Candidatus Pseudothioglobus singularis PS1: one gene and its partner. The main gene of each other region encodes a partner of the protein of the gene in region 2 in a complex. Links are inferred from orthologs where the notes say so. Each region holds a gene or a part of one and is shown on either strand. Other genes may lie near its edges.

What was found. Proteins that work in one complex are often made in the same cells at the same time.
Region 1: the proteins of dsbD (region 2) and W908_RS01680 are in contact, whole or in part, in a crystal structure (PDB 1JZD), measured with the Escherichia coli proteins. The link is inferred for Candidatus Pseudothioglobus singularis PS1 from one-to-one orthologs.

What each region holds. Positions count from the first base shown.
Region 1 is NZ_CP006911.1:332,585-335,521, reverse strand. It holds W908_RS01680 (thioredoxin fold domain-containing protein), read left to right. Parts: upstream 1-1,077; coding sequence 1,078-1,797; downstream 1,798-2,937. Other genes in the region: rsmB (16S rRNA (cytosine(967)-C(5))-methyltransferase RsmB), read left to right, coding at 1,787-2,937; W908_RS01685 (leucyl aminopeptidase), read right to left, coding at 1-997. UniProt on the Escherichia coli protein: Acts as a disulfide isomerase, interacting with incorrectly folded proteins to correct non-native disulfide bonds.
Region 2 is NZ_CP006911.1:39,077-44,820, forward strand. Bases 1,661-4,576 are described here. They hold dsbD (protein-disulfide reductase DsbD), read right to left. Parts: upstream 4,085-4,576; coding sequence 2,237-4,084; downstream 1,661-2,236. Other genes in these bases: accB (acetyl-CoA carboxylase biotin carboxyl carrier protein), read right to left, coding at 1,661-2,024; W908_RS00205 (DMT family transporter), read left to right, coding at 4,250-4,576. Outside these bases: argC (N-acetyl-gamma-glutamyl-phosphate reductase), read right to left, coding at 1-223; accC (acetyl-CoA carboxylase biotin carboxylase subunit), read right to left, coding at 220-1,572; more of accB, read right to left, coding at 1,569-1,660; more of W908_RS00205, read left to right, coding at 4,577-5,149; W908_RS00210 (carboxymuconolactone decarboxylase family protein), read right to left, coding at 5,159-5,545; W908_RS00215 (aldehyde dehydrogenase), read right to left, coding at 5,581-5,744. UniProt on the Escherichia coli protein: Required to facilitate the formation of correct disulfide bonds in some periplasmic proteins and for the assembly of the periplasmic c-type cytochromes.

The DNA.
Region 1 (2,937 bases), 290 kb from region 2 along the record:
CTTCAGCATCTGTATTTAAAATTTCAATAGTTTGACCAGACATACTTTTAACAACATCGCCTGGTTTTGAGGCATTATGTGCCGGCATATTTTCTACCGTTGGTACAACAACAGTCAAATTTACTTTAAGATTCATTTCAGCAATAGCGCTCATTGCTCCAAGCACAGAAGCAGCGCCACACATATCGTATTTCATCTCATCCATGCCTTGACCAGGCTTTAAAGAAATACCGCCACTATCAAAAGTCACACCTTTACCGACCAAAACGATTGGAGCTTCATTGCCGGCATTAGAATAACTTAGACTGATAAGCTTTCCAGGCTCTATAGAGCCTTTTGAAACAGAGAGCAAAGAATTCATTCCTAGAGACTCCATATCTGACTCTTCAAGGATTTCGCATTCAAGATTATAAGTTTCCGCAAGAGACTTGGCTGTCTCAGCGATGTAAGTTGGGGTGCAGATATTTGGAGGCAAGTCACCTAGCTCTCTTGTAAGCGCCATACCATTTGCAATAGCAACGCCTTTTTGAATTTCTGATGCCCCATTGTTTTGAGAATATATATTGACTGCCTCAAGCACAATGTCACTAATCTCTTCCTTGACACCTACTTTCTTTACCTTATAACTTTCATTTTTTAGAACTCTGGCTGTTGTAATTTGAAGCCAAGCCTCATCGGCATCCTCAACTTCAATACTTGGAATGACAACATTTTTAACCTTTGATACACTCATTGCTGAAGAAAGTGATTTCAGCGCCTTTATATAATTTTTTTGACTGAGTGGCGACTCACCTAAACCAACAACTAGAACCCTTTTTGACTTATAGCCCTCGACTTTTCCAAGCATCAAGGTGCTTGCTAATTTTGGCTCAAATCGATGTAGATCTAGATAATTTTGAATAATTCTATTTTCATTTGATTTGCCCTTGAGAACAAAGGCAACTGAACAGTCTCCACTATAATGGTCAACCGCTTGGTGAGTAACAAAAAACTCCATATCAATTTCCGGGAAATTATAATCTCGGTATATTCTACCAAAAAACTGTAAAATTTACCTCTTTAATCATTAGTTTTCACATGAAAAAGTTTCTTACTATCGCGTTAATCTTTATCACTAATATTGTTTTTGCAGATGTTGGCATGATTGTAAATAAATTAAAGCCTTATTTTCCAGAAATTAAGACTGAAAATATTAGCACTTCTCAGCTTGATGGATACTATGAAGTAGTTCTTACAAATCCTAGCATTGATGTACTTTACATTTCTATGGATGGAAGATATGTGCTTCAAGGCGCAGTCACTGATCTAGAATTAATGACAAATATTTCCACTAATCGTGTTAACGCAATCAAACAAAATATGCTTGACAGCATTAGCGATAATGAAAAGATAATCTTTAAATCCGAAAATGAGAAATATGTTGTTCATGTTTTTACAGATGTTGATTGCCCCTATTGCGCTAAACTTCATGCAAATATGAATGAAATGAATGCTCTTGGAATTACTGTGAAATATTTGGCCTCACCTCTGGAGCAACTTCATCCAAATGCTCAAAGCGCTATGGAAAAAATATGGTGTGCTGAAGATAAGGCGATTGCCATTCACAATTATAAAACTAAGCGATTCTTGCCAAATAGCCCAGATTGTATTAATCCAGTTGCAGAGCAGCTAGCAATTTCCAAACAATTGGGCGTCAATGGAACGCCATCAATTTTTTTTGAAAATGGATTAAATATTCCTGGCTATTTAGAGCCCGAAGAGCTTTTAAATAGATTTTTGAATACCCTTGCTCAATAACAATAATTCAAGAGTCATTGCTCATAATGCTATTTGTCTTGTAGCACTTGAAAAATATACGCTTTCTGAATCGTTATTTCCTAGTGAAACCTCAGAATCTTCATTTGCAAAGTCACTCACTTACGGCTCACTCAGGTTCTATCATCATCTTAATGATGTTATAACTCCTCGGCTAAAAAAAACCTTAGACAAAAAAAATCTTGATATTCACATTCTTATAATTATGGGGGCATATCAACTAATTTATACTGATGTGTCAACTCATGCTGCCATCAATGAAACAGTCGAGGTGGCAGAAAAAATTAAAAAGCAATGGGCTAAAGGCCTTATCAATGCAATACTTAGAGGGATTGATAGGGACCGAGATGATATTCTTAATACTCCTCACTATTCTCATCCAAGTTGGCTTGTAAAAAAAATTATGAAGGAATATCCTGATAATTTTCATAAGATATTTACTGAAAATAATAAACAAGCCCCAATGTCTCTTCGAGTCCATCCATCAATTAATATCAAGTCATATCAAGATAAACTTTTAGAGGGGGGTATAGAATCTAAGACCTCAAAAATTGCACCTCAGTCTTTGACCCTTAATAAAGCAGTAAATGTAGAAAAATTACCAGATTTTAGAGATGGCTCTTGCTATGTTCAAGATACTTCTGCGCAACTAGCAGGTCAGCTCATTGCTCCAAAAAATGGTGAATTAATATTAGATGCCTGTTGCGCACCTGGGGGTAAAACAACTCATCTTGCTGAGCTTTGTCCTAATTCAGAGATCTTGGCATTAGACGCTGATGAGAAAAGGCTTATCAAAGTCAATGATAATATTAAAAGACTTAAGAATAAAAATGTTAAAGTCATTTTAGGAGACGCAACAAACGGCGACTGGTGGAATCAAAGACTTTTTGATAAGATTTTAGTAGATGCTCCATGCACTGGAACAGGGGTGATAAGAAGGCATCCAGATATTAAACTTATAAGAAAACCTAGGGACCTTTCCCATATCGTCGAGGTTCAAGCTTCTATTCTTAAGAACTTATGGTTAATGCTAAAACCTGGAGGCATACTTGTATATGCTACATGTTCGATTTTAAAAGATGAAAATGAAAATCAAATAAGTAAATTTATTAACCTCAATAT
Region 2 (5,744 bases):
CAAAAAATACAATGTCGCATTCAAATAGCCTATTATCATCAGGAAGAAGATAAGTTAGCTCAGATATTCCATGCATATTAGGAAAAACTTCAGAGATCTTTCTGCCCTCAAGCGCTCTTGAGGTAATTGCATGAACCTCTGCGTTGGGATGTTGATGTATGATTCGTAAAAGCTCAATGCCAGTGTAACCTGAGCCCCCAATTATTCCAACTTTGATTTTCATTTTTCATCTCCAAGCATCTTTTCAAGATAGTGTATATTCATCCCACCTTTTTGAAAAACCTTGTCAACCATAATTTTTCTTTGAAGAGGAATATTGGTTTTGATGCCATCTATCACCATCTCATCAAGCGCATTTTGCATTTTTATAATCGCATTAATTCTATTATCGCCATATGTAATCACCTTCCCAATCATTGAATCATAGTGGGGCGGCACATTATATCCGTTGTAGATATGAGAGTCTATCCTAACCCCGAGACCACCTGCAGCATGATACTGGGTAATTTTTCCAGGAGAAGGCATAAAGCTCTCGGGGTCTTCTGCATTAATTCTGCATTCAATTGCATGGCCACGGATTTTTATATCACTCTGCTCATAAGACAATTTGTCCCCACCAGCGATTAAAATTTGTTCTCGAACAATATCAACGCCCGTAATCATTTCTGTTACGGGGTGTTCAACTTGAACCCTAGTGTTCATTTCAATAAAGTAAAACTCATCATTATCAAAAAGAAACTCAAAGGTACCCGCACCACGGTAATTAATTTTTTTACATGCTTCAGCACAAATATTGCCAATCTTATTTCTAAGTTCTGAAGAGATTCCAGGAGCTGGAGCTTCTTCAACTACTTTCTGATGCCTCCTTTGCATAGAGCAATCTCTCTCACCAAGATGAATAGCGTTGCCATACTGGTCAGCAAGGACTTGTATCTCAACATGGCGAGGTGTTGTCAGAAATTTTTCCATATAGACTTCACCATTTCCAAAAAAGCTTAATGCTTCAGACTTTGTAAGTTGAATTGAGTCAGCCAAATCTTTTTCTTCTTCAACGACTCTCATGCCTCGACCACCACCACCGCCCGAAGCTTTAATAATTATTGGTAGACCAATTTCTTTTGCAATTTTAACGCTTCTTTTTTCATTGTCATCAAGTGCACCATCAGAACCTGGCACACAAGGAACACCTGAACTTTTCATTGCTTCAATAGCAGCAACTTTGTCACCCATAACCCTTATGTTTTCAGCTCTAGGACCAATAAATATAAAGCCACTTTGTTCAACTTGATCTGCAAAATCAGCATTCTCTGAAAGAAAGCCATAGCCAGGATGAATTGCATCAGAGTGGGTCAGCTCAGCAGCACTAATAATTGCTGGAATGTTTAAGTAGCTTTTGATTGATGGGTGGGGACCAATACATACAGCTTCATCAGCTAGCCTAACATGCTTTAAGTCTTTATCTGCAGTTGAATAAACAGCAACTGTTTGAATGCCAAGCTCCTTACAAGCCCTAAGAATACGCAGAGCAATTTCGCCACGATTTGCGATTAAAACTTTTTTAATTGAGCTCATTCTACAACTATTAGTGATTGTCCAAATTCAACTGCTTCACCATCTTTAACAAGAATCTCAATCACTGTCCCAGATTGGTCAGACTCTATTTGATTCATTATTTTCATTGCCTCAATAATTCCAACTGTATCTCCCTGATTGATTTTTTGTCCAATTGACACAAATGGTTTTGCCGTTGGAGATGGGGCAGAATAGAATGTTCCAACCATTGGAGACGTTACAGATTGGCCAGTTTCTTGAGGCTGTTCATTTGGGCTTGCTGTTTGAGAGGTGGGAGCGGAGCTAACTGGAGCTTGCTGCTGAACAAAAGATTGGATTGGATGCTGGGCAGGAGCTGGGGAGTTGCCATATCTTGAGATTTTTACGGACTCTTCACCCTCCTTAATTTCAATCTCTGACATTCCAGATTCTTCCAGAAGCTCCATTAATTTTTTAACTTTTCGAATATCCATTGACACTCCTTTTTATTTTATTAACTGTTATTTAAAACTTAAATATATCAAACTAGCTTGCAAGCTATAAATGTTATAAGTACATGTTTTGGCTTAGAAATATTAAATATAAGCCTAAAGATGTGATTCTTTATTAAGTATTACGTTTCAGTATTTTACCAGCTATATAGGAAAAAATAGCCACATTTAGAGGCATTTAGAGGAAAATGGGCTTACAACGAATTTATGTTATTTATGTGTTTTGTAAGCTCTGCTGCATTCACTTCACCAATAATTCTCTGATCCCTCAATTCTTTTCCATTCTTGAAAAATAAGATTGCGGGTGGTCCAAAGAGAGAGAACCTTGATAATATTGACTGACTAAAGGTGTTATTATCAGTGACATCAACTGTATAGGCTTGAGAGCCTCTAAGTGATTGACTGACAAGAGTGTCTGTAAAAACTACCCTTTCCATCTTGTTGCAAGCTATACACCATTCGGCATAGAATTTAATAACAAGCATTTTGTTGTTTTCATTAGTGCTTAAAATTAAATTATCGAGACGCTCTTCATCATTAATTATTTGAAATTTGATGCTATTTGATATATCAATCTTATCACCATATATGATTGAATCTAGTGGTTGCTGAACATCTCCATTTCCCTTTGCAACAAGAAACCATAACATAAATCCATAAGCTAGAACGGCCAGAGAAAGTAGCTTGAATAGGATGTTTAGAGGAGAAATTGATTTATTTAAATTTTTGAAAACACCAAGCATAACTGGTGCCACTGAAAATAATAATGCCCAAAGAATAAGTGATAAAAAAGGATATAAGATTCGATCTAAAAGGTAAAGGGCAACAGCTATCATTGCAAACCCAAAGACTCGTTTGACGTTTTCCATCCATGCCCCTGCTTTTGGAAGTGTATTGACGCCCCAGCCGCAAATTATTATTAGTGGCACACCCATGCCAAGACCCATGGCAAAAAGACTTGCACCGCCTTTAGCGGCACTTCCACCAGCAATCACATAACTTAAGGCGGTTGCAAGAAATGGCGTCACACAAGGCCCAACAATTAAAGCAGAAAGAAAGCCCATTATGCTAACGCCAACAAAGCTTCCACCAGATTGTGCATTGCTTAGGTTTGTGAGCTTAGTTTGAATTTTTGAGGGCAGCTGAATATCATAAAGCCCAAACATGGAGAGGGCTAGAGCAATAAAGATTAAGCTGGAAACAAATAAGATCCAGGGGGTTTGCATCACAGCTTGTAGGTTTATTCCAGCTCCAAAGTAGCCAGCAGAAGCTCCGATTAAACCATAAGCGAGGGACATTGAAAAAACAAATGTGACCGACATTAAGATTGCATTTAGATTGCTAGGGGCCTCTTTCTGTCCAATAATAATTCCAGATAAGATTGGAACCATTGGATATACACAAGGAGTCCAAGACAAGGCGAGACCGGCTAGAAAGGCTGCTAAAAATAGAGTAATGCCTCCTTGCTCGAATTTTTTAGAGGTGATTTTTTCTGACTCGGTTGCTGTTGGTCTGTCAGAACCTGTTATCCTTTCTGCACCTATGGTGCTAACTTTGAGTCTGTCAACTTGAGGTGGGTAGCATACTCCACCCTCCCAGCACCCTTGATGTTCAACTGCCAATATTACGTAAGGGCTTAGCTCATCCTCAACTTCAATTTGAATCTCTAAAGGAGAGGTATAAACGCTGACTTCTCCAAAAAATTCATCGTTTTTAATTGTTGCCTCAGGGTATAGAACGTCTTTAATTGTTGCTTCTTCAACTGCAAATGAGATTTTGTCTTGGTAAAGATAGTAGTTCTTTTTTATGTTCCATTTAACTGAAAGTGAATGAGATCCAGTTAAGATAGCGCTTAACTCAAAAGCTTCATTAACTGGAACAGGCCGACCCAAGTCCGATGAGCCATCATTATCAAGAATTAACGATGATGAAATTGCATTAGTCGCTTTGCTTGTATCATTTAAAACTATCTCTGTTTCTGCTGATAATTGAGAAACGATATTTAGAAATAATAAAAGAAAAACGAAACGAATTTTTTTCATAAAATATAAATTTTGGTTATTACTATTGATTATAGTCTAATGATGCTTTCTCTCAAGCTGGGTTTGTTTATAGCTAGAATTTTTCTGTATAAAATTACTATGGAAAAACTGTAAAACTAATTAGAGATTAAGCCACACAAAAGAGATGTTACCTTTATATAAGAAATGAGTATTTTAACGATAAGCCCTAAAGTTATTCCATGGATTTTTGTGTGGATTTGGAGTACTGGATTTTTGGCAGCTAAATTTGGATTGCCATATGCAGAACCCTTCACTCTATTGCTATATCGTTTTATTTTTACGCTCTTATTTTTGCTCATTGTTATAAGATTTAAAAAAAGCCCCTGGCCTAAATCTAAAATAGCGTTTTTGCATTTGATGGTAGTGGGAGCTTTAATCCATGGCGTTTACCTGGGCGGGGTTTTTCAAGCTATTAAATGGGGAATGCCAGCTGGACTCAGTGCTATGATTATTGGCTTACAGCCTCTTGGCATGGCACTCATGGCCGGCATTATTTTGAAAGAACACGTTTCAAAAAGGCAATGGCTGGGTTTAATAATTGGTTTATTGGGCTTATATCTAGTATTGTTTGAAAGGCTTGATTTGAGTAGTGAATTTGCTTTTGATGGATTCTCGATTTGGGCTGTATTTGCTGTCATAGCATCGCTATTTGGAATTTCTATCGGAGCGGTTTATCAGAAGCGTTTTTGCAGTGACATGGACTTAATAAGTGGGACATGGGTTCAATATTTTAGTGCAGTAGTCCTCTGTACCTTGATTGTGCTATTGTTTGAAACTGGTGAAGTGAGCTGGACAGGGCCTTTCATACTCACTTTGGCGTGGCAGGTATTAGCTCTTTCTGTTGGTGCAATTTTTTTATTAATGACAATGATTAAACAAGGGGCGACTGCAAGTGTAGGAAGTTATTTCTATTTAGTGGCACCGCTAGTGGCGATTCAGGCTTGGTTTTTGTTTGAAGAAACTATAAGTTTTATTTCAATAGCTGGCGTTGTTCTTATATCTTTTGGCGTAGCAATAACCTCCTCAAAAAAGTTGAAAAACTAAAGCATAACCCTAAGGTTGGATTTCACCTGCCTCCTCTAAAACTCCTCTTGCAACTTTAAAACACTCTACTCCTTGAGGAACGCCGCAGTATATTGCAATCACATGCAGAATTGATTTGATCTCGTTTTTACTTACACCATTTGTTAAGGCACCTTTAAGATGTATTTCCCACTCATCCATTTTTCCAAGTGCAGCAAGCATAGTAAGGTTCATCATTGACCTTGTTTTTTTGTCAATAGTTTCATCCCCCCAGCCAAATCCCCAGCACCATTCAGTCATTTGTTTCTGAAAGTCCTCATTAAAGTCATCAGCAGCATCTAAGTTTTTTTGAACATATTCTTTCCCCAGTGTTGCCTTTCTTTTAGATAAGCCTAATTCAAATAATTTTTTATCCATTTTTTACTCCACTTGCGTCAATATTATTAATTTCACTACCTCATTATAAAGGGGTTGCTCATGGGTTCTGACGAGGTATTTATCCATGTTGTTTTAGTCCGAGTGTATTCATGAATCGCATCAATTCCAGCTTCGCGGCTACCACCACTTTGTTTAAAGCCACCAAAAGGAGATATAGGTGAGATTGCACGATACGTAT